Regions from separate parts of the Comamonas nitrativorans genome, predicted to be linked through region 2. Evidence: predicted binding sites of a transcription regulator. Region 2 holds the regulator's gene; each other region holds the start of a gene.
The links. Region 2 encodes LexA, which represses DNA repair genes until DNA is damaged. Its sites were predicted from a motif close to ACTGTATNNNNATACAGT; they were not measured.

Region 1: the regulator LexA is predicted to act here: its motif matches at 7,347-7,364, upstream of recA (recombinase RecA).
Region 3: the regulator LexA is predicted to act here: its motif matches at 5,934-5,951, upstream of ACFO3A_RS01320 (DNA topoisomerase IV subunit B).

What each region holds. Positions count from the first base shown of each region.
Region 1 covers NZ_JBHSEW010000003.1:122,458-132,284, forward strand. The annotation lists gene fba (class II fructose-bisphosphate aldolase) at 1-253, shown strand, start outside; gene ACFO3A_RS04910 (Re/Si-specific NAD(P)(+) transhydrogenase subunit alpha) at 473-2,050, shown strand; gene pntB (Re/Si-specific NAD(P)(+) transhydrogenase subunit beta) at 2,070-3,485, shown strand; gene ACFO3A_RS04920 (YiaD family glycine zipper/OmpA-like lipoprotein) at 3,638-4,300, opposite strand; gene mltA (murein transglycosylase A) at 4,397-5,554, shown strand; gene ACFO3A_RS04930 (regulatory protein RecX) at 5,653-6,180, opposite strand; gene recA (recombinase RecA) at 6,180-7,316, opposite strand; gene ACFO3A_RS04940 (MarR family winged helix-turn-helix transcriptional regulator) at 7,426-7,908, shown strand; gene metW (methionine biosynthesis protein MetW) at 8,059-8,643, opposite strand; gene metX (homoserine O-succinyltransferase MetX) at 8,640-9,779, opposite strand.
Region 2 covers NZ_JBHSEW010000008.1:39,638-49,464, forward strand. The annotation lists gene ACFO3A_RS09980 (Tex family protein) at 171-2,543, shown strand; gene ACFO3A_RS09985 (hypothetical protein) at 2,583-2,783, opposite strand; gene lexA (transcriptional repressor LexA) at 2,889-3,524, opposite strand; gene ACFO3A_RS09995 (asparaginase) at 3,598-4,560, shown strand; gene adk (adenylate kinase) at 4,788-5,444, opposite strand; gene ACFO3A_RS10005 (hypothetical protein) at 5,441-5,680, opposite strand; gene kdsB (3-deoxy-manno-octulosonate cytidylyltransferase) at 5,721-6,488, opposite strand; gene ACFO3A_RS10015 (Trm112 family protein) at 6,485-6,676, opposite strand; gene lpxK (tetraacyldisaccharide 4'-kinase) at 6,722-7,750, opposite strand; gene ACFO3A_RS10025 (ExbD/TolR family protein) at 7,782-8,204, opposite strand; gene ACFO3A_RS10030 (MotA/TolQ/ExbB proton channel family protein) at 8,236-8,859, opposite strand; gene xseA (exodeoxyribonuclease VII large subunit) at 9,134-9,827, shown strand, end outside.
Region 3 covers NZ_JBHSEW010000001.1:265,056-274,882, forward strand. The annotation lists gene ACFO3A_RS01305 (M20 aminoacylase family protein) at 1-355, shown strand, start outside; gene ACFO3A_RS01310 (ABC transporter ATP-binding protein) at 643-1,254, opposite strand; gene parC (DNA topoisomerase IV subunit A) at 1,350-3,689, opposite strand; gene ACFO3A_RS01320 (DNA topoisomerase IV subunit B) at 3,917-5,902, opposite strand; gene ACFO3A_RS01325 (MFS transporter) at 6,039-7,283, shown strand; gene ACFO3A_RS01330 (hypothetical protein) at 7,280-7,459, shown strand; gene ACFO3A_RS01335 (NnrS family protein) at 7,473-8,693, opposite strand; gene ACFO3A_RS01340 (ABC transporter ATP-binding protein) at 9,004-9,816, opposite strand; gene ACFO3A_RS01345 (ABC transporter permease) at 9,813-9,827, opposite strand, start outside.

The DNA of each region.
Region 1 (9,827 bases), on a different contig from region 2:
GCGCAAGGTGAACATCGATACCGACATCCGCATGGCCATGACCGGCGCGGTGCGCAAGTTCCAGGTGGAAAACCCCGAGAAGTTCGACATGCGCGAATGGATGAAACCGGCCCGCGAAGCCGCCAAGGCCATCTGCAAGCAGCGCTACCTGGAGTTCGGCTGCGAAGGCCAGGGCAGCAAGATCAAGGGCTACACCCTGGAGCAGATGGCGAAAAAGTACGCCGCCGGCGAACTCAAGCAAACCGTGAACTAAAGCTCGCCCCTTACCGGCCATCCAACCCAACTGCAAACCCGCTGTGCCCTGCGCAGCGGGTTTTTTCGTTAGGGCCGGCGTAGGTAAACGCGATGTCGCATTTCTACAAAAAGAACGAACGTGCTAAAAATAGTCTGCAATTTTCATGTAAGCTTTTTTGATTTATTAAAAAAATGTAAATAGCTATGCTGAAAACGCATAGATAAAAGGAAGACGGACATGAAAATTGGTATTCCCTGCGAAACCCTGCCGCTGGAAAAGCGCGTCGCCACCGTTCCCGAGGTGGTGACCAAGCTCATCCAGCTGGGCTTTTCCGTGGCCGTGCAATCGGGTGCCGGCGCTGCGGCCCATTGTGACGACGCGGCCTACCAGGCCGTCGGGGCCGAGGTGCTGCCCGACGCGGCAGCGCTGTGGGCCGCTTCGGACATCGTGCTGAAGGTGCGCCCGCCCAGCGAGGCGGAAGTGGCGCTGATGCGCCCCGGCACCTTGCTGATCGGCTTTGTCTGGCCCGCGCAGAACCCGGCGCTGATGGCTGCGCTGCAGGCCAAGCAGGCCACCGTGCTGGCCATCGACTGCCTGCCGCGCACCCTGAGCCGGGCGCAGAAGATGGATGCGCTCACCTCCACCGCAGGCGTCTCGGGCTACCGCGCCGTGATCGAGGCGGCGAATGCCTTTGGCCGCTACTTCAACGGCCAGATCACGGCGGCAGGCAAGGTGCCCCCGGCCAAGGTGTTCATCGCCGGGGCCGGTGTGGCCGGTCTGGCGGCCATCGGCACGGCGGCCAACCTGGGCGCCATCGTGCGGGCCAACGACACGCGGGCCGAGGTGGCCGACCAGGTCAAATCCCTGGGCGGGCAGTTCGTCAAGGTCGATTACGAGGAAGACGGCGCAGGCGGCGGCGGCTACGCCAAGGTCATGAGCGAGGGCTTCCAGGCCGCGCAGCGCCAGATGTACGCGCAAGAGGCGCAGAACGCCGACATCATCATCACCACCGCCCTCATCCCCGGCAAACCGGCGCCCAAGCTGATTACCGCCGAGATGGTGCAGAGCATGAAGCCCGGCAGCGTCATCGTCGACATGGCCGCCGAGCAAGGCGGCAACTGCGAGCTGACCGTGCCGAACGAGGCCGTGGTGCGCCACGGCGTGACCATCCTCGGCTACACCGATCTGGCCTCGCGCCTGGCCAAGCAGTCCTCCACGCTGTATGCCACCAACCTGCTGCGCCTGCTCGAAGAGCTGTGCAAGGCCAAGGACGGCGTGGCCGTGGTGAACATGGAAGACGATGCCATCCGTGGCCTGACCGTGATCAAGGACGGCGAACTCACCTGGCCCGCCCCCCCGCTGAAAACCGCCCCGGCGCCCGCGCCCAAGGCGGCGGCAGCAGCACCGGTGGCCGAGAAAAAATCCGCCCACGGCCCCGGCAAACCGATGTCGGGCAAGACCCTGTCCATCGTTTTTGCCGTGCTGGCCGCGCTGTTCTGGGTGATCGGTGCGTATGCCCCGGTGGCCTTCCTGGGGCACTTCACGGTGTTCGTGCTGGCCTGCTTCATCGGCTATATGGTGGTGTGGAACGTCACCCCCGCGCTGCACACGCCGCTGATGAGCGTGACCAACGCCATCTCCAGCATCATCGCCATCGGGGCGCTGGTGCAGATCGCCCCGCCCGAAATGGGCAGCGCGGGTCGGCCCGACGGGCTGATTCTGTGGCTGGCGTTTGCCGCCCTGGTGCTGACGGCCATCAACATGTTCGGCGGCTTTGCCGTCACGCGCCGCATGCTGGCCATGTTCCGCAAATAAGAACAAAGGAAGACAAAAAATGTCCCAAAGTCTTGCAACCGTGGCCTACCTGGGGGCGGCCATTCTTTTCATCCTCAGCCTGGGCGGCCTGTCCAATCCCGAAACCTCGCGCCGGGGCAATCTGCTGGGCATGGTCGGCATGGCGCTGGCCGTGCTGGCCACCGTGTTCGGCCCGCGCGTCAGCCCCTCGGGCATGGCCTGGATCGTCGGCGCCCTGGCCATTGGCGGCGGCATCGGCCTGTACGCTGCCCGCGTCGTCAAGATGACGCAGATGCCCGAGCTGGTCGCCCTCATGCACAGCCTGGTCGGCCTGGCTGCCTGCCTGGTCGGCTTTGCCAGCTATGTCGATACCGCCGTGCCTCTGACCGGTGTGGAAAAAACCATCCATGAGGTGGAAATCTACGTCGGCATCCTGATCGGCGCCATCACCTTCTCGGGTTCGCTGATCGCCTTCGGCAAGCTCAATGGCCGCATCGGCGGCAAGCCGCTGCTGCTGCCCGCCCGCCACTGGCTCAATCTGGTGGCGCTGCTGGTGGTGATCTGGTTCGGCAAGGAGTTCCTGGCCGCGCCCGACGTGCAATCCGGCATGGTGCCCCTGATCGTCATGACGGTGATCGCCCTGCTGTTCGGCATTCACATGGTCATGGCCATCGGCGGGGCGGACATGCCGGTGGTCGTCTCCATGCTCAACAGCTATTCGGGCTGGGCGGCAGCGGCCACGGGCTTCATGCTGTCCAACGACCTGCTCATCGTCACCGGGGCGCTGGTCGGCTCCAGCGGCGCCATCCTGTCGTACATCATGTGCAACGCCATGAATCGCAACTTCATCAGCGTGATTGCCGGCGGCTTCGGCGGCGGCGCACCGGCCAAGAAGGCGGCCGGCGGGCAACCGGCAGAACCACAGGGCGAAGTCGTGCCCGTCAGCAGCCAGGAAGCCGCCGAGCTGCTGCGCCAGTCCAAGGAAGTGGTCATCGTTCCCGGCTACGGCATGGCCGTGGCGCAGGCCCAGCACACGGTGTTTGAAATCACCCAGACCCTGCGCGAGCAGGGCGTGAACGTGCGCTTTGCCATCCACCCCGTCGCGGGCCGGATGCCCGGCCACATGAACGTGCTGCTGGCCGAGGCCAAGGTGCCCTACGACATCGTGATGGAGATGGACGAAATCAACGACGACTTCCCCGACACCGACGTGGCCATCGTCATCGGTGCCAACGACATCGTGAACCCCAGCGCCGCCGAAGACCCGGACAGCCCGATTGCCGGCATGCCGGTGCTGGAAGTGTGGAAGGCCAAGACCAGCATCGTCATGAAGCGCAGCATGGCCTCGGGCTACGCCGGGGTGGACAACCCGCTGTTCTACAAGGAGAACAACCGCATGCTGTTCGGCGATGCCAAGAAAATGCTCGACGAAGTGCTGGGGGCGCTCAAGGGCTGATCTGGTAGAAAACTGCTAAAAAAATAGCTGGTTGCGCTTTATTCATCGGTATTTCAGGGGTGAACAATCCTGAAATTCATGAATAGCAAGCGCAACCAGCTCTTTTTTTGGGGGGATAGAGGGCGGCAGCATCCGCCCCGTCAGCCCCCCGGTTACTGGGCAGCCACTTCGCCCATGTAGATTTCCACGCGGCGGTTCTGCGCCCGGCCCTGGGCGGTGGCGTTGGTGGCAATCGGCTCGCGCGAGCCACGGCCTTCGGTGTAGATGCGGGTGCCGTCCGCGCCCCGGTTGATCAGGTAGTTGCGCGTGGCGTTGGCGCGGTTGACCGACAGCGGGTTGTTGATGGCATCGCTGCCCGTGCTGTCGGTGTGGCCGATGATGTCCACCGTGTAGTTTTTGGTGTTGCGCAGCCCTTCGGCAAAGCGGTTGAGTACCGGGGCGAAGTTGCTCTTGATGTCGTAGCGGCCGGTGTCGAACGAAACGTCGCTGGGGATGTCCAGCTTCAGGCGGTTGTCCGCCGTCTGGCTCACGCCGATGCCGGTGCCCTGGGTGGCCGCTTCCATCTCGCGCTTGCGCTTTTCCATGTTGGCCGACCAGATGTAGGTGCCGATGCCCCCCACCGCTGCGCCGGCCACGGCGCCCACGCCCGCCTTGCCGCCGGTGGCCGAAGCAATGGCCGCCCCAGCGATGGCGCCCACGCCCGTGCCGATGGCCGTGCGCCGCTGGGTATCGGTCATGCCGCCAGTGTCGGCACAGCCGCCGATGGTCAAGGCTGCCACCAGGGCGGTGGCGGTAATCGTCATTGTTTTACGCATAAGACAGTCCTTTCGTCTGGCCAGATGGCTGGCGCTTCCAACACTGCATCGGCACGGCCCCGGGAGGCGGTCTGACTTGGCGCAAAATCGGCCCCCATGACCGCACTTTTTTTGCCCCGTGCCTTGCTGCTTTTGATTGTAGGCAGTTTGCTGGCTTGCTCCACGCCGCGCAAGGACAGCGTCACCATCGCTGACAAAGCGGCCCATCTGCCTTCGGGCATGGTGGCCGATACCGCCCCCCTGCCCTCGCCCATCGTCCGCGCCCAAAGCCGCTGGATTCCCGTGCGCTGGACGGAGCTGCCGGGTCTGGCCGAAGACGACATCCACCAGGCCCTGCAAGCCTGGCAGCACAGTTGCGAGAATCCGCCCGCTGCCCTGGCCGCGCTGTGCCCGGACATCCGGCGCCTGAGCCTGGCCAGCCCGCCGCAGATCTGGCACTGGTTGCAAACCCACATGCAGCCCTACCGGGTGGAAGACCGCAGTGGCCAGAGCAGCGGAATGCTGACGGCGTATTACGAACCGTTCTTCACTGCCCGGCGCCAGCCCGATGCGCAGTTCCGCTACCCGCTGTACGCCCCGCCGGCCAGTCTGGGCAGCCGCAAGCCCTGGTTCACGCGCCAGCAGATCGATACCTTGCCCCAGGTGCAAAGCGCCCTGGCCGGGCGCGAGATTGCCTGGCTGGACGACCCGGTCAAGGTGCTGATCCTGCACATCCAGGGGTCGGGCCGCCTGCTCATCACGGAACCGGACGGGTACCAGCACCAGATTCGCGCCGCCTTTGCCGCCACCAATGACCATCCCTACCGCAGCGTCGGCAAATGGCTGCTGGATCGCAATCTGGTGCGCGACGCTACCTGGCCGGGCATCAGCGCCTGGACGCAGGCCAACCCGCAGCGCGTGCAGGAAATGCTCTGGAGCAATCCGCGCTACGTCTTCTTCAAGGAGGAAACGCTGGATGAAGTCAGCAGCCACTTCGGTCCCAAGGGCGCCCAGGGCGTGCCGCTGACGCCGGAGCGTTCCATCGCCGTCGATCGCGCCAGCATTCCCTACGGCACGCCGGTGTGGCTGTTCAGCAGCGGCCCGACCCAGGCCTTGAGCCGGCTGGTGCTGGCCCAGGACACGGGCAGCGCCATCGTCGGCGCGGTGCGGGCCGACTATTTCATGGGCTGGGGCGAGGAGGCAGGGGAGGTTGCCGGGCGCACCAAGCAGGATTTGCGCCTGTGGGCGTTGTGGCCCAAGGGGGCCAGACCGTAGAACTGATAAAAAATAGCGCTTTGCGCTGATGAAAAAAGGATTTCAAAGGTAAAAGCCTCTGAAATCCTTTTTCTTTGAGCGCAACAAGCTCCTTTTTTTCATTCTTCTGCCAGCGGCGCCATGCCGCGCACCACCTTGCCGATCACGTCCATGGCAAAGCCCCGGCTGGCCAGAAAGCGCATTTGCCGGGCGCGTTCCTGGGGTGTGGCAGCAGGCTGGCCGAACTTGCGCTGCCATACCGCCCAGGCGCGTTGGTGTTCGCTGTCGCGCAGGGTTTCGGCGGCCTGGCGCACGATGGCTTCGTCCAGCCCTTTCTGCCGCAGCTCCTGCAACACGCGCTGGCTGCCCAGTTTCGGGGCGCGGCGGTACAGCACGGACTGGGCCACGCGCTCGGGCTGGATGAAGCCTTTGGCTTCGAGCTTGTCCAGTACGGCGGCCAGGTCTTCTGGCGGTGCATTGTCGAGGGCGGTATGGGCTGGGCCGTCGGCCTCATCTGCTTCCTGCGCCTCCCGCGTCTGGGGCTGCACGAAGCGTTGCAGCTTGCGCTCCAGCTCCAGGCGCGAATGCTCGCGTTGCGCGAGCAGGCGCAGCGCCCGGGCGGTCAGGCTCAGGGGCGCGGCAGCCATTACAGGATTACGCCATCCTCATCGACCTCGCCTTTTTTCGCCTTGGCCGGCTTGGCGGGTTTGTCGGCGCTATCGGCGGCGGGCTGCACAGGCGCGGCGGTGCGGGCGATGCCCAGGTGTTCGCGCACCTTGTTTTCGATTTCGGCGGCCAGCGCGGGGTTTTCTTTCAGGAATTCGCGGGTGTTGTCGCGGCCCTGGCCGATTTTTTCGCCGTTGTAGGCATACCAGGCGCCGGATTTGTCCAGCACCTTGGCCTCCACCCCCATGTCGATGATCTCGCCCATGCGGGAGATGCCTTCGCCGAACAGGATGTCGAACGCGGCGGTCTTGAACGGGGGCGAGACCTTGTTCTTCACCACCTTGACCTTGGTTTCGTTGCCGATGACGTTGTCGCCCTTCTTGATGCTGCCGGTGCGGCGGATGTCCAGGCGCACCGAGGCGTAGAACTTCAGCGCGTTGCCGCCGGTGGTGGTTTCGGGGCTGCCGAACATGACGCCGATCTTCATGCGGATCTGGTTGATGAAGATGACGGTGCAGTTGGTCTTCTTGATGGTGGCGGTCAGCTTGCGCAGCGCCTGGCTCATCAGCCGCGCCTGCAGGCCGGGCAGGGCGTCGCCCATTTCGCCTTCGATTTCGGCCTTGGGCACCAGGGCGGCCACGGAGTCGATGACGATCAGGTCGACCGCGCCGGAGCGCACCAGGCTATCGACGATTTCCAGCGCCTGTTCGCCGGTGTCGGGCTGGCTGATGAGGATGTCGCCCAGGTTCACGCCCAGTTTTTGCGCGTAGCCGGTGTCCAGCGCATGTTCGGCGTCGATGAAGGCGCAGGTGCCGCCGATTTTTTGCATCTCGGCAATCACCTGCAAGGTCAGCGTGGTTTTGCCGGACGATTCCGGGCCGTAGATTTCGATCACCCGGCCGCGCGGCAGGCCGCCGACGCCCAGGGCCACATCCAGCCCCAGCGAGCCGGTGGAGACGACCTGGATGTCCTCCACCGCTTCACCCTCGCCCAGTTTCATGATGGTGCCCTTGCCGAACTGCTTTTCGATCTGCGCCAGGGCGGCGGCCAGGGCTTTGGCTTTTTCGCCGGGGTCGGCGGCAGCAGCGGTGGCGGGGGTGCGGGCGGTGGCGTTCATGGGGAAACTCCTGGGAAGAAAAAATCAATTACTGGATGAATGACCAGTAATGTAAAACACGGAATCGCTATAATTTCGTCAGTTTGTTTGATTTTTAGGAAAACTGACCATGTCCAACGATGATGCCTGGCGCCAGACCCATCTGGGCCAATTGCTTGGCCACGCGCTACGCCAGTTCGATACCCAGGTGCGCCAGTTGATGGTGCAGGATGCGGCGGCGCCGCTGGCCTTGTCCAATCTGGCCGAGCGCGACAAGGTCAGCGCCGCGCACATCCACATGACGCGGCATTTGAGCCCCCAGGGCGACCGCCTGACCGACCTGGCCGACCGCGCCGGGATGAGCAAGCAGGCGATGGCCGACCTGATCGACCAGTGCGAGGCCTGGGGCTTGGTGGAACGCCGCCCCGACCCGCTGGACCGCCGCGCCAAGCGCGTGTGCTACACCGCCAGCGGTTTGCAGTGGTATCAAAGCTTTGCCCGCGCCACCGCCCAGGCCGAGGCCGAATTTACCGCCGCCGTGGGCGAGGAAGTGGCCACCGTGGTGCGCATTGCCCTGGAGATGTATGGGGCCGATGCGGGGCGGCCTGCGTAAATCGGTGCCAAACCAGATGCCGGATCAGGTGCCGAACGGTGGCGGGCCTGAAATGCCTTTATTCATAGCTGTTACCGCTGATATTCATTGGATTTCAAGGTGTTTTATCCTTGAAATCGTTTATTCATCAGCGGAAAAAGCTATTTTTATTCAGGCATGTTCAAAGTGGAACACCGCCCGGCTGGCGCACAGGTTGGGCAGGCGGCGCACGATCTGGCCGTTGTCCAGGCCGAAGGCGTCCAGGATGCGCAGGCGGTTTTTCGTGGCCAGCACCTCGAAATCCTTGTACGTGCCGACGCGGATGTTGGGTGTGTCGTACCACTGGTAGGGCAGGTGGCGCGTCACCGGCATGCGTCCGCGCAGCACGGACAGGCGGTTGGGCCAGTGCGCAAAATTGGGGAAGGCGACGATGCCGCTGCGCCCGATGCGGGCGGTTTCCTGCAACATGGTTTCGGCGTTGCGCAGGTGCTGCAGGGTGTCGATCTGCAACACCACGTCGAAGCTGTTGTCCTCGAACATGGCCAGGCCGTCTTCCAGGTTGAGTTGCAGCACGTTCACGCCCCGGCGCACGCAGGCCAGCACGTTGGCGTCGTTCAGCTCCACGCCGTAGCCGGTGCAGCCGCGCTCGCGTTGCAGAAAATCGAGCAGCGCCCCTTCGCCGCAGCCCAGGTCAAGCACCCGCGCCCCGGCGGGAATCAGGGCCGCAATGGCCTGCATGGTTGCGGTATCGCTCATACGCCCTCCTTGGCCAGTTCGGCGGCAATGTTGTCGAAATACGAGCGCATCACGCCCATGTAGCGCGGGTCGTCCAGCAAAAAGGCATCGTGGCCGTGCGGCGCGTCGATCTCGGCGTAGCTGACCTGCCGTCCGTTGTCGAGCAGGGCCTTGACGATTTCGCGCGAACGCTCCGGCGCAAACCGCCAGTCGGTCGAAAAACTGATGAGCAGAAACTTGGCCTGCGCCCGTGCATACGCCTGCGCCAGCTGCCCGCCGAAGCTGCGGGCCGGGTCGAAGTAATCCAGCGCCCGGGTAATGAGCAGATAGGTGTTGGCGTCGAAATACGTGCTGAACTTGTCGCCCTGGTAGCGCAGGTAGCTTTCGATCTGGAACTCGATGTCCTGCGTGCTGTATTTCAGCTCCAGCCCCTCGCGCAGCTGACGTCCGAACTTCTGGTTCATCACATCGTTGCTCAGGTAGGTGATGTGGCCGATCATGCGGGCGATGCGCAGCCCCCGCGCCGGCACCACGCCGTGCCGGTAGAAGTGGCCGCCGTGAAAATCCGGGTCGGTCACGATGGCGCGGCGGGCCACTTCGTTGAAGGCGATGTTCTCCGCCGTCAGGTTGGGCGCACTGGCCACCACCACGGCGTGGCGCATGCGTTCGGGGTATTGCAGCGTCCACGACTGTGCCTGCATCCCGCCCAGGCTGCCGCCCAGCACGGCGGCCAGTTGCGTGATGCCCAGGCGGTCGAGCAGCCGCGCCTGGGCGTTCACCCAGTCCTCCACCGTCACCACCGGGAAATCCGCGCCATACACCGTGCCGGTGTCCGGGTTCACATCCTTCGGCCCGGTCGAGCCGAAGCACGACCCCAGGTTGTTCACGCCGATGACGAAGAACTTGTTCGTATCCACGCTCTTGCCCGGGCCGATCATGTTGTCCCACCAGCCCTCGCTTTTCTCCTCGTCCTGGTACACCCCGGCAACGTGGTGCGAGGCGTTCAGGGCGTGGCAGACCAGCACGGCGTTGGATTTGTCCGCGTTGAGCTGGCCGTAGGTCTCGTAGACCAGTCGGTAATCCCGGATGCTGGCGCCGCTTTGCAGCGGCAGCGCCTCGGGGAAATGCATGGTTTGAGGTGTGGCGATGAAGGACATAAAAAAACCCGGCATCGCTAAAAACGAGGCCGGGGCGAACGAGGGAAT
Region 2 (9,827 bases):
TGCCGCTTGTCCGGGCGACTTCCCCGTTTTTGTTGCAAGCCTTAACCATTTGTAAGACGCGCTAGTGTAAGCCTTCATACCCTTATTTTGCGTGTGGCAAACTCGCCCTCTTTCTGATTTCGATCGTGCCCGGGAAGCGGTTTCCACCGGTTCCGGGCGCCAGACAGCACATGCAAAAAATCATTGGGCAAATTGCCGCAGAGTTGAAAGTAGGGGTGCCGCAGGTCACGGCGGCGGTGGAATTGCTGGACGGTGGTGCGACCGTGCCCTTTATTGCCCGTTACCGCAAGGAAGCCACGGGCGGCCTGGACGATGCCCAGTTGCGCGAGCTGGAAGTGCGCCTGGCCTACCTGCGCGAGCTGGACGAGCGGCGCACCACGGTGCTGAAGGCCATCGACGAGCAGGGCAAGCTCACCGACGCCCTGCGCCTGGCCATTGCCCAGGTGGCGACCAAGCAGGAGCTGGAGGACATCTACCTGCCCTTCAAGCAAAAGCGCCGCACCAAAGGGCAGATTGCCAAAGAGTTCGGCCTGGAGCCGCTGGCCGACCGACTGCTGGCCGATCCCACCCTCGACCCCCATGCGCAGGCCCAGGCGTTTTGCCAGCCGCCAACGGTGCTGGACGACGGCAAGCCCGGCCCGGACTTCTCCACCACCCAGGCAGTGCTGGATGGTGTGCGCGACATCTTGTCCGAACGCTGGGCCGAGGATGCCGCCCTGGTGCAGACCCTGCGCCAATGGCTGTGGGAGGATGGGCTGCTGCGTTCGCGTCTGGTGGACGGCAAGAACGAGCAGGACGCCGAAGTCGCCAAGTTCCGCGACTATTTCGATTACGAGGAGCCGATCGGCCGCATCCCCTCGCACCGGGCGCTGGCCGTGTTCCGGGGCCGCAGCCTGGAGATTCTGGATGCCAAGCTGGTGCAGCCCGAAGAAGCCGCCCCGGGCCAGATGAGCCTGGCCGAAGGGCGCATTGCCCTGCACCTGGGCTGGAGCCACCAGGGCCGCAAGAGCGACGACCTGCTGCGCAAATGCGTCACCTGGACGTGGCGCGTGAAGCTGAGCCTGTCGGTCGAGCGCGACCTGTTCACCCGCCTGCGCGAAGCCGCCGAGGCCGTGGCCATCAAGGTGTTTGGCGACAACCTGCGCGACCTGCTGCTGGCGGCCCCGGCGGGGCCCCGGGCCGTCATGGGGCTGGACCCCGGCATCCGTACCGGCGTGAAAGTGGCCGTGGTGGACAGCACCGGCAAGCTGCTGGAAACCGCCACCGTCTATCCTCACGAGCCGCGCCGCGATTGGGACGGCAGCGTGCATACCCTGGCAGCGCTGGTGCAGCGCCATGGCGTGCAACTGATTGCCATTGGCAACGGCACCGCCAGCCGGGAGACGGACAAACTCGCTGCCGATGTCATTAAATTGTGGCAAAAAGCCGCACAAACGCAGACAGGACAAGCGCTGCCAGCTCTGCAAAAGATAGTGGTCAGCGAGGCTGGTGCCTCCGTCTACTCCGCCAGCGAATTTGCCAGCCAGGAACTGCCCGACGTGGACGTGAGCCTGCGCGGTGCCGTCAGCATCGCCCGGCGCCTGCAGGATCCGTTGGCCGAGCTGGTCAAGATCGACCCGAAAAGCATTGGCGTCGGCCAATACCAGCACGATGTGAACCAAAGCGATCTGGCCCGCCAGCTGGGCAGTGTGGTCGAGGACTGTGTGAACGCCGTCGGCGTGGATTTGAATACCGCCTCTGCCCCGCTGCTGGCGCGGGTGTCCGGCCTGTCCGGCACCGTGGCCAAATCCGTGGTGCGCTGGCGCGATGCCCACGGGCGCTTCCAAAGCCGCAAGCAGTTGCTGGAAGTGGCCGGACTTGGCCCCAAAACCTTCGAGCAGGCCGCAGGCTTTTTGCGCATTCGCGGCGGCGACAACCCGCTGGACATGACCGGCGTCCACCCGGAAACCTACCCGGTGGTCGAGCGCATCCTGCAGACCACCGGCACGCCGATCGAAGCGCTGATGGGCCGCAGCGAAGTGCTGAAAAAACTCCAGCCCGCGCAGTTTGCCGATGAGCGCTTCGGTGCCATTACGGTGCGCGACATTCTGGGCGAACTGGAAAAACCGGGCCGCGACCCGCGCCCGGATTTCGTCGTGGCCCGCTTCAACGAGGGGGTGGAGGACATTGCCGACCTGCGCGAAGGCATGGTGCTGGAGGGCACCGTGAGCAACGTCGCGCAGTTTGGCGCGTTCGTCGATCTGGGTGTTCACCAGGACGGGTTGGTACACGTCAGCCAGATGAGCCACAAATTCGTCGAGGATGCCCGCGAAGTCGTCAAGACCGGCCAGATCGTCAAGGTGAAGGTGCTGGAAGTGGATGCGCCGCGCAAGCGCATCAGCCTGACCATGAAGCTGGACGCCGCCCCCGCCCGCCGCGATGGCCCGCGTGACAACCGCTTCCAGGCCCCGGGCCGGGGCGCTGCCGCCCGGCGCAGCGAACCCGCCGCCCCGCAAGGAGCCATGGCCTCGGCCTTTGCCAAGCTGCAGGGGCTGAAGAAGTAAGAGCGTAAACACGCTCCAGGTCTTGGCATGGGGGCCTGGCTATGCCCGCCGAATCTGGTTCTGGCGGGCCGCCAGTTGCTCCAGCGCTAGGCACACCTCCGAAAGTTTGCCGCTCAGGCTCAGGCGCTCCGGGTTGTCCGGGTCGCTGGCGCAGCGGTGCAGGCGCACGCAGGCAAACTGCGCCTGGTTGGCGGCGCGGCGGGGGGCTGTCGGTAATTGCGTAAAGCGGTAGGTCGGCATGGTGGTCTCAGGGGGCGATGGCGGAAATCAATGTTTTCGGCGCAAACCCGTCCCCCTGCCGCAGGAGCAGCACGGAGCCGGGGTGGCAAACGGCGGCGTGGGGGGTTAAAGCTGGGCGCGGATCAGGCCGACGGCCAGGCCCTCGATGGCAAAGCTTTCGGCGTCGTGTACCTCGATCACCGGGTAATCGGGGTTGGCCGGGTGCAGCCGGGCGCCGGTAGCGGTCAGTTCCAGGCGTTTGACGGTGACTTCATCGTCCAGCCGGGCTACCACGATCTGGCCGCTGCGGGCCTGCTGGCTGGCTTGCACGGCCAGCAGATCGCCGTCCAGGATGCCCAGGTCGCGCATCGACATGCCGCGCACGCGCAGCAGGTAGTCGGGGCGGCGCTCGAACAGGCTTTCGGGGACGCAGTGGGTGGTATCGACATGCTCCTGGGCGAGAATCGGCGAGCCAGCCGCCACGCGGCCAATCAGAGGCAGCACCAGGGTGTTGGCCAGCTGGGTGACTTGCTCTTGCGCCGCCTGCAGGCGCAGCCGGATGCCGCGCGAGGTGCCGCTGACCAGCTCGATCACGCCCTTGCGGGCCAGCGCCTTCAGGTGTTCTTCCGCCGCGTTGACCGATTTGAAGCCCAGGGCACGGGCAATTTCTGCCCGGGTGGGCGGTGCGCCGGTGCTGGCCATGGTGGTCTGGATCAGCGTCAGGATTTCTTGCTGGCGGGCGGTGAGTTTGGGCAGGGCCATGAACAGTATTCCTGTTGTTTTATACAGTACCTGTATTCTTGACCAGTTATTTTTCCAACGCAAGGGGGCAACGATGCAAAACGCCAACACCGACATCCAGACCAACACCATCGCGCTGATCGGCATGGGGGGCACCATCGCCGGGACGGGGAGCCTGGGGGGCGTGGGCTACCAGGCCGGCCAGATCGCGGCGCACGACCTGCTGGGGGGCATTCCCGTCCCCACGGGCTGGGCCGTGCATGCGCAGCAGCTGCGCCAGATCGACAGCAAGGACATTACCGATGGCGACTGGCTGGCGCTGGCGCAGGCCTGCCTTGCCCGGCTGTCCGACCCGCAGGTGGCGGCCCTGGTCATCACCCACGGCACCGATACGCTGGAAGAAACGGCCTGGTTCCTGCACTGCGTGCTGCCAGCGGGCAAGCCGGTGGTGCTGACCTGCGCCATGCGCCCGGCCAGCGCCTTGTCGGCCGACGGCCCGGCCAACCTGCGCGATGCCCTGGCCTGCGCAGCCGATGCCGGGGCGGCTGCGCAGGCCAGGGCCGGGCAATCCGTGCTGGTCGTTGCCGCTGGCGAAGTCCACGGCGCCTGGGCCGTGCGCAAGGCCCATGCCTACCGGGTGAATGCCTTTACTTCTGCCCCCGCCGCCCCCCTGGCCTGGGTGGAGGAAGGACGTCTGCGCTGGGCGCAGGCTGCGCCTGTAGCCAGGGCGGTGCCAACACCGCCTGCCCTGCCCGCCTTGCCGTGGCCGTGGGTCGAAGTGGTGACCAGCCATGCCGGGGCACGGGCGCAGGGGATCGATGCCTTGGTGGCCGCCGGGGTGCAAGGGCTGGTGGTGGCGGGCACCGGTAACGGCACCATCCATGCCGCCTGGCTGCCGGCCCTGGAGCGTGCCCGGGCAGCGGGGGTGCCCATCCTGCGCTGCACGCGCTGCGCCGAAGGCCAGGTGGTGCCGGCCCCGGATGAAGACGCCACCGAAATCACCACCCTGCCGCCGCTCAAGGCCCGCATCAGCCTGATGCTGCGGTGCCTGACGTAAGAACGTGTTTATGATCTCTGCGCGGCCGTGCAGTCGCGGCCTCGGGCGCTCTGCGGCGTTGCAAATCCTCGCCATAGCACCGCTATGGCTGCGGTTTGCGCCTAGCAGCGCATCCCGATCCGCTTCCCGCACCCCTTCGCGCAGAGATCGTAAACACGTTCTAAAAAAGCCCCTGCGGTCTGGCAGGGGCCGGGGGCGCATCGGGACGCCGATGGGATGGGGCGATCTCAGGCGTCCAGGGCGGCAAATGCGCGGGCGGTGATTTCCTCGACGCTGCCGGTGCCGCTGATGGCGCGGTATTGCGGCGCGGCCTGGGGTTCGGCCTTGGCCCAGTTGGAGTAGTAATCGACCAGCGGGCGGGTCTGGTCGCTGTAGACCTGCAGGCGTTTCTTGACGGTTTCTTCCTTGTCGTCGTCGCGCTGCACCAGGGGTTCGCCGGTTACGTCGTCCTGGCCTTCCACCTTGGGCGGATTGAATTTGACGTGGTAGGTGCGGCCCGAGGCGGGGTGGCTGCGGCGGCCGCTCATGCGTTCGATGATGGCGTCGAACGGTACGTCGATTTCCAGCACGTAGTCCAGCTTGACGCCAGCGGCCTTCATCGCTTCGGCCTGGGGAATGGTGCGGGGGAAGCCGTCGAACAAAAAGCCCTTGGCGCAGTCGGGCTGGGCGATGCGGTCCTTGACCAGATTGATGATGAGGTCGTCGCTGACCAGCTGGCCGGCATCCATCACCGCTTTGGCCTGCAGGCCCAGGGGGGTACCGGCCTTGACGGCGGCACGCAGCATGTCGCCGGTGGAGATTTGCGGGATACCGAATTTTTCGCAGATGAAAGCAGCTTGTGTGCCCTTGCCAGCGCCGGGGGCGCCCAACAGGATGAGTCTCATGGATTTCCTCGTGAAGTGTTGAAATTTTTTATGAACATGCCCGCTGCGGGCGGCTGGGCATGCGTAGGCGGGGCAAAGGATAGCACGCTCAAACCTGGCGATCGCTTACAAAACGTGCGCAGTGTCATGACCCCGGCAATCGTCAATTGCGGCGGATATGGGGGGCGATGCAGGCGCAGTTTGAATAAAAGAATAGCTTCTTGCGCTTTCTGTCGCTGGATATTGGATGCTTTCATATCCAATATCGTTGTTTTACAAGCGCAAGAAGCTATGTTTTTATGAGTTTTGCCGTGCCCACACGGCCCGCACCCGGGCCAGGTCTTCCGGCGTATCGACGCCAGGCCCGGGGACGTGCGGCGTGGTGTGGACGGCAATGGCGTGACCATGCCACAGCGCCCGCAATTGTTCCAGAGCCTCGGCCTGCTCGGTCGGCGCGGGGGCCAGGGTGGGGAACTGGCGCAGGAAACCGGCCCGGTAGGCGTAGATGCCGATGTGGCGCAGCGGGGCAAAGGCGCTGGCACTGTCCCACCACTGCTCCCCGGCCCGGTCGCGGTGCCAGGGGATGGGGGCGCGGCTGAAGTAGTGGGCCAGACCCTGGGCGTTGCACACCACCTTCACCACGTTGGGGTTCCGGTATTCCTGCAGATCGGCCAGGGGGTGGGCGGCGGTGCCCATGCTGGCCTGGGGGCAGTCGGCCAGGGCCTGCGCCACGGCGTCGATGAGCTGCGGGTCGATCAGTGGTTCGTCGCCTTGCACGTTCACCACCATGGCGTCGCCGTCCAGGCCGAGCAGGGCGCAGGCCTGGGCCAGGCGGTCGCTGCCGCTGGGGTGGTCGGGGTCGGTGAGGATGGCGCGGATGCCGTGGGCCGCGCAGGCCTGCACGATGGCCGCGCTGTCGGCCGCAACCACCACCTGGGCGGCCCGGCTGCGCAGCGCCTGCTGGGCCACGCGCACCACCATGGGGGCGCCGCCAATGTCGGCAAGGGGTTTGTCTGGCAGGCGCGAGGAGGCCAGCCGTGCGGGGATCAGGACGTGAAAGCTCATGCTGCGGGCGCTTCCAGCTCCTCGTCGGTCAGGGCGCGGGCTTCGTTTTCCAGCAGGATGGGGATGCCGTCGCGCACCGGGTAGGCCAGGCGGGCGCTGCGCGAGAGCAGCTCCTGGCGGTCGCGGTCGTAGGAGAGCGGCCCTTTGGTGACGGGGCAGACGAGCAGTTCGAGAAGTTTGGCGTCCATGGCAGTTCCTGCAAAAAAATTCTGAATCCGAAGAAAGGGGCAATGTTAGTGGCCTGGAGCGGCCTGCTGCGGCTGGGCGGCAGCCAGCCGGGCATCGAGCAAGTCCCAGAATGCCGTAGGCAACTGCAATTGCAGCGGCACGGCCCAGGCCCGGGGGTGGGTGCGCCAGAGTTTGGCAGCGTCTTTTTCGGTGCAAATCAAGGGGGTTTCGTGGCCCAGCTTGCGCGTGAAGTGCCTGAAATCATCGTGATCGGGCAAGGCCTGGGTGGCCGCTGGCGTAATGCCTTGCGCGGCCAGCATGGCAAAAAACGCTGTGGGCCGGGCCACGGCGGCGATGGCTTCGACCTGCTGGCTGGCAAAGCGGGCCAGTTCCGCGCTTTCGCCCAGGCCGTTGTGGGCGGTGCTGGCCAGCTGGCGCTGCAACGCAAAGGCCGGGGTGTTGCCCGGGGGCTGCGGCGGCGTTCCGGTGTAGAGCGTGGCGGTGACGGGGCGCGGCCAGGGTTCGCGCAGCGGGCCGGCAGGCAGCAGCCAGCCGTTGCCGATGCCCTCGTCGTTGAAGACGCACAGTTCGATGTCCCGGGCCAGGGCCAGGTGTTGCAGGCCGTCGTCGCTGACGATGACGTTCACTTGCGGGTAGCGGGCACGCAGGGCGCGAACGGCGTCGATACGCCGGGCAGCAACAAAGACCGGTGCCCCGGTGGTGCGGGCCAGCAGGGCCGGTTCATCGCCGACGGCGTGTGCGGGGCTGTCCGGCAGCGCCTCGCGGCAATCGCGGCTGGTGCGGCCATAGCCACGCGAGACGATGCCCGGTTGCCAGCCCTGGCGCTGCAGGTGGGCGACGACGGCTTGCGTCACCGGGGTTTTGCCTGCACCGCCCGCAATGACGTTGCCGACGACGATCACCGGCACTCCGGCGCTTTGCTGACGGCGGCGCTGGCGCCGGGCGTTCCAGCCCTGCAGGCCGCGGTAGACCTGCGACAGTGGCCACAGCAGCCATGCCCCCGGTCCCCGGCGCAGCCACAGGGCGCGGATGCCACGGGGCGGGGCGGAAGGCGGAGGGGGCGGGAGGGTCATCGGGGCGGGGCCGACAGGGGCCACTTGCCGTTTATTGGCCGGCAGCGCTGGTCTGGGTGGCGAAGGTGATCTGCGACAGTCCGGCGCGGCGGGCGGCTTCCATGGCCGACACCACGGACTGGTGCGGCGCATTGGCGTCGGCGCTGATGATGACGATGCTGTCCTTGCCGGCCGGGGCGTGGCTGGTAAGGGCGGCGGCGATGCCATCGACGCTGCGGTCCTGCAGTTCGGCCTTGCCGATGGCGTAGCGGCCATCGGCGGCGATGCTGACGATGACCTCCTTGGGGCGGTCGCGCAGTTGTTCGGTATCGGCGCTGGGCAGGGTCAGCTCCAGCTCGGTGAATTTGCTGTAGGTGGTGGTCAGCATCAGGAAGATGAGGATCACCAGCAGCACGTCGATGAAGGGGATCAGGTTGATCTCCGGCTCCTCGGTGCGGCGCTTGCGAAAGTTCATGGCCATGGGGCGCTCTCCGGCAGGCGGTGGATCAGCGGCGCAGTTGCAGCAGGTGGTGCAGGAATTGCTCGCTGGCCAGCTCCAGTTGCAGCAAATAGCCGTCGACCCGGGCGCGGAAGTAGCGCCAGAAGATCAGTGCCGGAATGGCGACGATCAGACCAAAGGCGGTGTTGTACAGCGCGATCGAGATGCCGTGCGCCAGTTGCGCCGGATTGCCGCTGCCCACGGCGCCGCCGCCGGCCTGGGAACCGAAAATCTCGATCATGCCGATGACGGTGCCCAGCAGGCCCAGCAGCGGCGCAGCCGAGGCGATGGTGGCCAGGGCGCCCAGGTAGTGCTCCAGCTTGTGCGCGGCGGCGCGGCCGGCGGCTTCCATCTGGGCCCGCAGCTGTTCCTCGTCGCGGGTCTGGCCGAGGGCCTGCAGGCCGCTGGCCAGCACGGCGCCCAGGGCGCTGTTTTGTGCCAGTTGCTCGATCACCTGTGCGCTGGGCACGCCCTGGCGGGAGACGGAGATGGCTTCCTGCACCAGATTGTCGGGAGCAACCTTGCTGGTCTTGAGCGAAATAAAGCGCTCAACGATGAGCGTCAGGGCCAGGATGGAACATGCAATCAGCGGCCAGATGGGCCAGCCGGCGGCTTGGATGATGGTCAGCAACTTGTTTCTCTCCGCGCAGGGTGGGTGAAAATCAGCCTTTGATTATCACCTAGGGATGCTCTGCACGAATCATCGCGCCGTGGGTATCTGCGGCCTCGGACCGTCTGCGGCGTTGCAAATCCTCGCAATAGCACAGCTATTGCTGCGGTTTGTGCCTTGCAGCCCATCCCGATCCGCAGCACCCACTTGGCTGCGCGATTCGTGCAGAGCATCCCTAGGGATGCCTAGGTAATCCGGCCCAATCTGGGGCCGCGTCGCTTTGTTTGGTTTTCTTATGTTTGAATTTTCCGTTTCCGCTGCCCCTGCCGCCCCGGTCTGGGCCGTGGGCGCCTTGTGCCGCGCCATTGCCGATAGTTTGCAGGCGCGTTTCAACCCGGTGCGTGTACGTGGCGAAATCGCCGGTTTCTCCCGGGCGGCCAGCGGGCATTGTTATTTTTCGATCAAGGATGCCAGCGGGCAGCTGCGCTGCGCCATGTTCCGCCGGGCGGCGCAGGGGCTGGATTTTGCCCCGCGCGATGGCGATCTGGTCGAGCTGCAAGGGCAGTTGGGCGTCTACGAGCAGCGCGGCGACTTGCAGCTTATCGTCGAAAAACTGCAACGTGCGGGCCAGGGCAGCTGGATGGAGCAGTTCCTGCGCCTGAAGGAGCGCCTGCAGGCGCAGGGTCTGTTCGATGCGCAGCGCAAGCGCCCGCTGCCGGCCATGCCCCGGGGCATCGGCGTGGTCACCTCGCTGGGGGCAGCGGCGTTGCACGACGTGGTGACGGCCCTGCAACGGCGGGCGCCGCATGTGCCGGTGGTACTGGCGCCGGCGCTGGTGCAGGGTGAGCAGGCGCCGGCCTCGCTGGTCGCCGCCCTGCAGCAGTTGTACGCCTGGGCGCAGCAGCCGGGGGCATGGCCGCCGGTCGACGCCATCCTGCTGGTGCGCGGCGGCGGGGCGATGGAAGATCTGTGGGCGTTCAACGACGAAA
Region 3 (9,827 bases), on a different contig from region 2:
CGCCCAGCACATCGCCGCCGCGCACGAATGCCAGGCGCTCTACATCCACAAACCCGGCTACCCCAATACCACCAACACCCCGGACGAGGCCGCCTTGATGGCGCAGGTCATGGCCGAAGTGGTCGGCCCGGACAACACCCACCCCAACATCGACCCGGCCATGACCAGCGAAGACTTCGGCTTCATGCTGCAACAAGTGCCGGGCGCCTACGGCTGGATCGGCAACGGCAAGAACGGCCAGAGCGGCACCAGCCTGCACCACCCCGGCTACGACTTCAACGACGACAACATCGCCCTGGGCGCAAAATTCTGGGACACCCTGGCCCGCCGCTGGCTGAAACTAAAACGCGCCTGAAGCTGCGAAGCAAGCGAAGAAGCCCCATCCCCACAGCGCCTCCATCAGAGCACAGCCGCAATAACAAGCAAGCCACCTCCAGTCTGACTCGCCGTGGCTGTCCGAGCGGAGTGCCGCAGGCGCGAAGCAGCGAGTTCCACGGCGCAAAGCTGCGCAGCACGCCTTCTTTGCCTCCTTTCTTGCGCGTGCAAGAAAGGAGGTCGCCCGCCGGGGCGAGACCCGGCCAGCAGCCCTAAAAATCAGAAAAAACCGTTGCTATAACAACAGCTCCCACACGTTAGAACGGTCTAAAAAGCAACCGGCAACTCCACCACCTCATCCCACTGCACCTCCGCCAAGGTGTCATGGTGCGCCACCAGCACCCAGCGGAATGTGCCCTGTTCGGCCAAACCATCCGCCAGCGCATCCAGCGCCTGCTCCAGATAGGTGATGGATGCCTTGTCCAGCCCGGCCACCGGCTCGGCAATCAAGGTCAGGACAGCGCCGCTGGCCAAGGCAGCGGCCAGCCAGCATTTGCGCTGGGTGCCGGTGGACAACTGCCACCACGCCTTGCCCAGGTGCGGGGCCAGGGCAAAGCCGTCCACATGCTGCTGCCAGGCGGCGGCATCCCAAGCGGGCCAGCGCTGCGGCTGTTCGGCCAGCCACGCCTGCACCGCTTGCTGCGGGTCGTACGCGGGCAGCGGCGCACACACCTGGGCAGCGTAAGCAGCAGTGCCTGCGGCGTGGCCCGCGCAGGTGATGCCAGCACCTGGGGGCAAGGGTGCGCTGCCCGCCAGCGCGGCCAGCAGCACACGGGCAGCGCTGTCGGCCTCGTCCAGCAGCAAGTGCAGGCCGGGGGGCAAGACCGTATCCGGGGCGATTTCGGGCGGCAGGCCGTGCCAGTGCAGTTCCATGGTCATAGTATTCAAGTGAGCTTGTTCCGCTGGATATTCAACGGTTTCAGCATGTTTTGTCATTAAAATCGTTGTCTAACCAACGCAAGCAGCTATTTTTTTTATTCCACCCGGGCAATGCCGGTGGGTTTGAACGTCCAGCCCGCCGTCTTGCCCTTGCTGGCGCGTTTGCCTGCGGCGTTGTTCAGGCTGCGGATTTCCAGCACTTCCTCACGCTCCTTGCCGCCCCGGCCCAGGCCGGTGATGCGCACGCTGCGCGTGTAGGCGGCGGCGCCCACCAGGGTGGCGCCGTCGGCCAGCTTCATCAATTGCAGGCCGCGCCCACCGGTCATGGTTTTGAGTTCGGCCAGGGGGTAGGTCAGCACCTGGGCATCGCTGGACAGGCAGGCGATGTGCGTGGCCGCTGCGCCCCCCGGCCCGTCGATGACGCTGGGCAGGCACAGGGTTTCGCCCTCCTGAATGGTGGCAAAGGCCTTGCCCGCCTTGTTGCGGGCCAACATGCTGCCCGCCTCGGCCACAAAGCCGTAGCCGCCGCTGCCGCTGATGAGCAGGCGCGTGGCCGCCGCCCCGGCGAAATAGCTGACGATGTGGGTACCCGCTTCCAGATCGATCAGGCCATGGATCGGCACCCCGTCGCCGCGCCCGCCCGGCAGGGTGGCCACGGCCACGCTGTAGACCCGGCCCTGGTGCCCAAAGACGATGAGCGCATCCACGCTGCGGCAGGCAAAGTGGCCCCACAGCGCATCGCCCGCCTTGAAGCTGAAATTCTCCGGCGCGTGGTCGTGGCCCTTCAGGGCACGCACCCAGCCTTTTTCGGAGATGACGACCGTCACCGGCTCGTCCACCACCTTGATTTCGGTGCTGACCTTTTGCGCCTCCTCGATCAGCGTGCGACGCGGGTCGGCAAAGGTTTTGGCATCGCGCTCGATCTCCCGCACCAGCAGGCGTTGCAGGCTTTTCGGGTTGGCCAGGATGTCCAGCAGACGGCCCTCGTCCTCGCGCAGTTCCTGCAGTTCCTTGTCGATCTTGATGGCCTCCAGCCGGGCCAGTTGACGCAGGCGGATTTCCAGGATGTCCTCGGCCTGCCGGTCGCTCAGGTCGAAGCGGGCGATCAGCGCGGCTTTCGGCTCGTCGCTCTCGCGGATGATGGCGATCACCTCGTCGATGTGCAGCAGCACCACCTGCCGCCCTTCCAGGATGTGAATCCGCGCCTGCACCCGGTCGAGCTGGTGCTGGCTGCGCCGCGTGAGGGTGGTCTGGCGAAAGGCCAGCCATTCCTCCAGCATCTGGCGCAACGACTTTTGCGCGGGCCTGCCGTCCATACCCACCATCGTCAGATTGATGGGGGCCGAGGTTTCCAGGCTGGTGTGCGCCAGCAAGGCGTTGATCAGCTCCTGCTGCGGGGTTTTGCTGCTCTTGGGTTCCAGCACCAGGCGCACCGGCGCATCCTTGCTGGATTCGTCGCGCACGCCGTCCAGCACGTTCAGCACCGTGGCCTTGAGCTGCTGCTGCTCCTGGCTCAAAGCCTTCTTGCCCGCCTTCACCTTGGGGTTGGAGAGTTCCTCGATCTCCTCCAGCACCTTCTGCGTGGACACGCCGGGCGGCAGCTCGGTCACCACCAGTTGCCACTGGCCCCGGGCCAGTTCTTCGATCTTCCAGCGGGCACGCACCTTCAGGCTGCCGCGCCCGGTGCGGTAGGCCTGCTGAATGTCCTGGGCGCTGCTGATGATCTGGCCGCCGCCGGGGTAATCCGGGCCGGGCACCAGGGCGAACAGCGCTGCGTCGGCCAGTTGCGGATCTTTGGCCAGCGCCACGCAGGCGCTGGCGATTTCGCCCAGGTTGTGGCTGGGAATTTCCGTCGCCAGCCCCACGGCAATGCCGCTGGCGCCGTTCAACAGCGCAAACGGCAGCCGCGCCGGCAACTGGCGCGGCTCCTGCGTCGAGCCATCGTAGTTGGGCACAAAGTCCACCGTGCCTTCGTCGATTTCGTCCAGCAGCAGGCTGGCAATCTTCGCCAGCCGTGCCTCGGTGTAGCGCATCGCGGCAGCGCCATCGCCATCGCGGCTGCCGAAGTTGCCCTGGCCGTCGATCAGCGGATAGCGCTGGTTGAAGTCCTGCGCCAGCCGCACCAGCGCGTCATACGCCGACTGGTCGCCATGCGGGTGAAACCGCCCCAGCACGTCGCCCACCACGCGGGCGCTTTTCACCGGCTTGGCCGCCGTATTGCCCCCCGCGCCGCCATAGCCCAGGCCCATCGCCTGCATGGCGTACAGAATGCGCCGCTGCACAGGCTTCATGCCATCGCACACATCGGGCAGGGCACGCCCTTTGACGACCGAAAGCGCATATTCCAGATACGCCTGCTGGGCGTAGCCGCCGAGGGTGAGGGTGTCGGCGTCGCCAGGCGGGGAAGAAAAATCAGGTAGTGGGGAATCGGTCATTTTTAAAAACAGGAGCTATCAGCGCTTAATGGATAAGCGTTAGAACGTGTTCACGATCTCGGCGCGAAGAGGTACGGGATGCGGATCGGGATGGGCTGCTAGGCGCAAACCGCAGCCATAGCGGTGCTATGGCGAGGATTTGCAACGACGCAGAGCGCCCGAGGCCGCAACTGCACACCCGCGTGGAGATCGTAAACACGTTCTTAGAGACCAGAAATACTCAAAACTCACACATCCACCGCCACCGCATCCCCGTGCAGTTCCATCAGCTCGCGGCGGGCGGCGGCTTCGCCTTTGCCCATGAGCTGGGTCATCAGGCCCGCCGTGGCAGCGAAGTCCAGCGTGCCCAGCTGCACTTGCTGCAAGCGACGCGTGTCGGGGTTGAGGGTGGTGTCCCAGAGCTGTTCGGCGTTCATTTCGCCCAGCCCCTTGAAGCGGCTGATCTGGCATTTTTCGCGCGAGATGCCGTCTTTGGCGGCTTTGTCGAGGATGGCTTGCAGCTCGCCCTCGTCCAGCGCGTAGAGCTTGGCAGCGGGCTTTTTGGCGCGGGCCGGGATGTCCACGCGAAACAGCGGCGGGCGGGCGACGTAGATGTGGCCGGCGTCCACCAGCTTGGGGAAGTGGCGGAAGAACAGGGTCAGCAGCAGTACCTGGATGTGGGCGCCGTCCACGTCGGCATCGCTCAGGATGCAGATCTTGCCGTAGCGCAGGCCGGACAGGTCGGGCGTGTCGCCGGGGCCGTGCGGATCGACGCCGATGGCGACCGAGATGTCATGCACCTCGTTGTTCTTGAACAGCAGGTCGCGCTCCACCTCCCAGGTGTTCAGCACTTTGCCGCGCAGCGGCAGGATGGCCTGCGTTTCCTTGTCGCGGCCCATTTTGGCGCTGCCGCCGGCGCTGTCGCCCTCGACCAGAAACACTTCGTTCAGGCGGATGTCACGGCTTTCGCAGTCGGTCAGCTTGCCCGGCAGGACGGCCACGCCGCTGCCTTTGCGCTTTTCGATTTTCTGGCCCGCCTTCTGGCGCTGCTGAGCGGCCTTGATGGCCAGTTCGGCCAGCTTCTTGCCGTGTTCGATGTGGGCGTTCAGCCACAGCTCCAGCGCCGGTTTGACGAAGCTGGAAACCAGCCGCACGGCATCGCGGCTGTTCAGTTTTTCCTTCACCTGCCCCTGGAATTGCGGGTCCAGCACCTTGGCCGAGAGTACGAAGCTGGCGCGGGCAAACACGTCGTCGGGCATGAGCTTGACGCCTTTAGGCAGCAGGCTGTGCAGCTCGATGAAGTTTTTCACGGCCTGGAACAAGCCATCGCGCAGGCCGCTTTCGTGCGTGCCACCCGCCACGGTGGGGATGAGATTGACATAGCTTTCGCGCAGCACGGCCCCCTGTTCGGTAAACCCCAGGCACCACGCCGCGCCTTCGCCCTGGGCGAAGCTGTCGTCCTGGGCATCGGCAAAGCCTTCACCTTCCAGGAGGGGCAGCAGGGGGTCGGCGGCCAGCGATTGGCCCAGGTAGTCTTTCAAACCGCCCTTGTATTGCCAGCTTTGCGTTTCGCGGTTTTTTTCGTTGGCAAGGGTGACGCTCACGCCCGGCATCAGCACGGCCTTGGAGCGCAGCAGATGCACCAGTTCGCCCAGCGGCAGTTGGGCGCTGTCGAAGTACCGCGCATCGGGCCAGACGCGCACGCTGGTGCCCTGTTTACGTTCGCCGCTTTGCAGGGGGCGGCGCTGCAATGGCTCGACCACGTCCCCGCCGGAAAACGCCAGGCTGGCCGCTTCGCCCTCGCGGTGAACGGTCACTTCCAGGCGGGTGGAAAGGGCGTTGGTCACGCTCACGCCCACGCCGTGCAGCCCGCCGGAGAAGCTGTACGCGCCACCGCTGCCCTTGTCGAACTTGCCGCCCGCGTGCAGACGGGTAAAGACCAGCTCGACCACCGGGGCGTTTTCTTCCGGGTGCAGGCCGAAGGGAATGCCGCGCCCGTCGTCCTCCACGCTGATGGAGCCGTCCAGATGCAGGGTGACGCGGATTTTCTTGCCGAATCCGGCCAGGGCTTCGTCGGCGGCGTTGTCGATCACCTCCTGCACGATGTGCAGCGGGTTGTCGGTGCGGGTATACATGCCGGGGCGCTGCTTGACAGGCTCCAGACCCTTGAGTACGCGGATGGAACGCTCGGAATATGCGGAAGCGGCAGCAGAAGAAGGAGGGGTATCAGCCATATGGGCGCGGATTGTAATTCCGCCGCGAACAACTGTATAAATACACAGTCAATAACACCCAGCGATGGCCCGCCTCCCCAAAACCGCTGCCCCAGCGGACGCAAGGGCCAACGGTTTTGGCTACATTGGCAGCCTTATGCAAAAAAGCAATATAGAAATTTCTCCCGCCACGCGACAACAGCTCCCCATTCTGCAAGTGCTGCTGTGTGCGGGCATGGTGGTCACGCTGTCGATGGGCATCCGCCACGGCTTCGGCCTGTGGTTGCAGCCGATTACCCAGGACATGGGCTGGAGTCGCGAGTCCTTCTCGCTGGCCATTGCAGTGCAGAACATGGCGTGGGGAGTGTTGGGTATTTTTGTCGGCATCCTGGCCGACCGCTGGGGCGCATTCAGGATTTTGCTGGCAGGCTCGGCCCTCTACGCCCTGGGTTTGGCCGGCATGGCGCTGGCACCGAATACCGGGCTGTTCATCCTGAGTACGGGCCTGATCATCGGTGCAGCCCAGTCCGGCACCACCTACGCCGTGGTGTATGGCGTGCTGGGGCGGCAAATCCCGGCATCCCGGCGCAGCTGGGCCATGGGCATCACGGCGGCGGCCGGTTCGTTCGGGCAGTTCTTCATGGTGCCGGTGGAAGGCGGGCTGATCACCCACCTGGGCTGGAGCAATGCCTTGCTGGTGCTGGCTTTGGTGGCCTTGCTGATCGGCGTTCTGGCCTTTGGCCTGCGGGAGCCGGGCTTTGGCAAGGGCCAATCGCCAGCGCCCCGCACCCAGACAGTGGCAGAGGCGCTGAAGGAAGCCTGCGGCCACTCCAGCTTCGTGCTGCTGACGCTGGGCTACTTTGTCTGCGGTTTTCAGGTGATGTTCATCGGCGTCCACATGCCCAGCTACCTCAAGGACTTCGGCATGGCCCCGCAGGTTGCCAGCTACAGCCTGGCGCTGATCGGGCTGTTCAACATTTTCGGTACCTATATCGCCGGCAACCTGGGGCAGCAGATGCCCAAGCAGTATCTGCTGTCGGGCATTTACGGGCTGCGTGCCGTCGCCACCGTGCTGTTCCTGCTGGCCCCGCTGGCGCCCTGGTCGGTGTATGCCTATGCGGCCATCATGGGGTTCTTATGGCTCTCGACCGTGCCGCTGACCAACGGCATCCTGGCGCAGATTTTTGGCGTACAGCACTTGTCCATGCTGGGCGGCATCACCTTCTTCAGCCACCAGGTGGGCAGTTTTATGGGCATCTGGCTGGGCGGCTACCTGTACGACACCCAGGGCAATTACGACATGGTCTGGTACCTGGTGATTGCACTGGGAGTGGCCGCCGCCCTGATCAATCTGCCGGTGCGCGAAACCGCCGTCACACGCCCGCCGCTGACAACGGCATGAACACCATGGCCCCCGAACAGGTTCCACCCCCCTCCTCCCCGCCCCGCCAGCGTCCGGTTTGGCAGCGGGCGCTGGCATGGCTGGCAGTTGCGCTGGTGCTGCTGGCCGTGTTTGGCCTGTACCTGGAGCCGGATTTCATGCTGACGATGGCCGATCAGGTCTGGGCCTGCTTCTAGCTTCTAGCTGGCCTCAATCGGCGCAGCCTTGCTTGCCATCGGTACGCGCCAGCCATAGCCCCGGGGCCACGCGCCAGGCCAGCAGGGCAAAGGCGATGCACCACAGCGCCGCCGCCACGGCCAGCCCCAGGCCGTTGCTGCCCAGCACGGCGGCAGCGGCCCGCCATACGGTGGCGGCGAGCAGCACGGCACCGCCCAGGCCCAGCCAGGGGCCGGGGTCGGAGGGCCGCCCGACATGGGCGCGGCCTGCAATCGACAGCACGATGAACATCCCCAGGCCAATGGCCCCCATGGTCAGAAAATGCCGCCCGGCACTGCTGCCGCCATCGAGCCAGCCCAGTTGCGCCGCCCCCAGCGCACCGTAGCCCAGCGCCATGCACCAGTACATGGCGTAGAGCAGCGCCGGAAAGCGCTTTTTCCACAGCGGGCGGCCCACATGCCAGTCGTTGAGCAGGTTGAGCATGGCCGCCGCTGCGGCCAGCCCCAGCCAGCCCGTCACCGGCTGCCAGGGCGCGACAAATTCCGCCACGGTATAAAAACCGATGCACAGCGCCGCCAGGGTGCGCCGGGGGGGCCGGGCCAGATAGGGGTCGGCACCGGGGGTGATTTCCTCGATGGCGTTATTCACGATGCGCATCGAAATGCGGCTGGCCGCCACGACGATGAGCAGCATCAGCACGCCCACCGTGGCATCCAGCCAGCGCAGGCCCGGCAAGCCGCGCAGGACATCGCTGTAGAACCCGGCGCTGGTCACGGCCAGGGCCAGCACCAGCCAGGCAAACGCCCAGTGCCGCCGCCCGGTGGCGGTCTTCAACGCGGGCAGCAGCACCCAGGCCACGCCCAGCAGCAGCGCCAATTGGCTGGCCCCCGCCAGCGCCAAAGCCGGCAGACCCAGCCAGCCGGAAACCCAGAACCCCAACCGCACCAGCAGCCACAGCCCCACCAGCACGCGCAACTGGCGGCAGGTGCCGCAGGCCACGCCCGTGAATTCCGGCAGGGCCGTGAGCGCAAAACCGGCCACACCCGCGACGGCAAAGCCCAGCACCAGCTCATGCGCGTGCCAGACGATGGCCCCGCCCGCCACGGCAGGCGCGGGCCACCCCCAGGCCAGCACCCCGCCCCACCACAGCAGCAAGGGGATGGCGCAGACCAGCGCCAGCAGAAAAAACGGGCGCATGGCACATATCCACACAGGATGCTGGCGATCCAGGGGAGAAGACTGAGGATTCATCATTTCAAAAACACCAAGAACACCAAGAAGAAGCGCAGCCTGTGAACAGGCATATCCTTACCGATTCATATTTGCCGTGGCTGTCTGAGCGCAGCGCCCGCAGGGCGCGAAGCGAGTTCCACGGCACAGGCCGCGCCACGCGCTTTCTTTGCGTCCTTTCTTGCGCGTGCAAGAAAGGATGTCGCCCGCCGGGGCGAGACCCGGCCAGCAGCACGTAAAAATAAAACAATAGCTTCTACCGCTGACAAACACTTATTTATAGATATCTTTATATCTATAAACCAATAAACATCATCGGAAAGAGCTATCAATTTTATGAATCCCTCCCATTCCCCACATCCTGCCACTGCCCCAGAGGACAATCCGCCGCCTGCCCCGTCCCCGGCAATTCAAACGCCGCACGCACCAGCGGGTGCTGCTGCAACTCGGCAGCGCAGCGGTACACCAGGTCATCGCCGCGTGCCAGCGCTGCGCCCGCAGGCTGGTAGTGCGCCACGATGCGCCCCGGGTTGGGGGCCATGACCAGCACGTCGTCGGCCAGGCGCACGGCCTCCATCAAGTCGTGGGTGATCAGCAGCACGGCCATGCCGCTGGCCGCCTGCTGCTCCAGCAGCAACTGGTGCAGCTGGTAGCGCAGGCCGACGTCCAGGGCGGAAAACGGCTCGTCCATCAGCAGCAGCTTGGGCGCCAGCACCAGGGCGCGGGCCAGGGCCACGCGGCTTTGCATTCCGCCTGAAAGCTCGGCCGGGTATTGCGCCAGCGACAGTTCGGGCAGGCCCAGCGCCAGGGCCATCTGCCGCGCCTGGGCGTGGCGCTGGCGCTTGTCCATGCCCCGGGCTTTCAGGGCCAGGGCGATGTTGTCCAGCACTGCCATCCAGGGCAGCAGGCGCGGCTGCTGGAACATGACCGCCGTGGGCGCAAAGGGCTGGGTGATGCGCCCCTCCTGCACCTCCAGCAGCCCGGCGCACAGGTGCAGCAGCGTGGTCTTGCCGCAGCCGGACGGGCCGACCAGCGCCACGGTGCGGCCTGCCGGTACGCGCAGTGCGACGTTTTCCAGAATCACCGTCGGGCCATAGGCATGGCGCAGGGCGCGGACGCGCAATTGCGCAGGCGTGTTCCCCGTCATGCCCCGGCCTC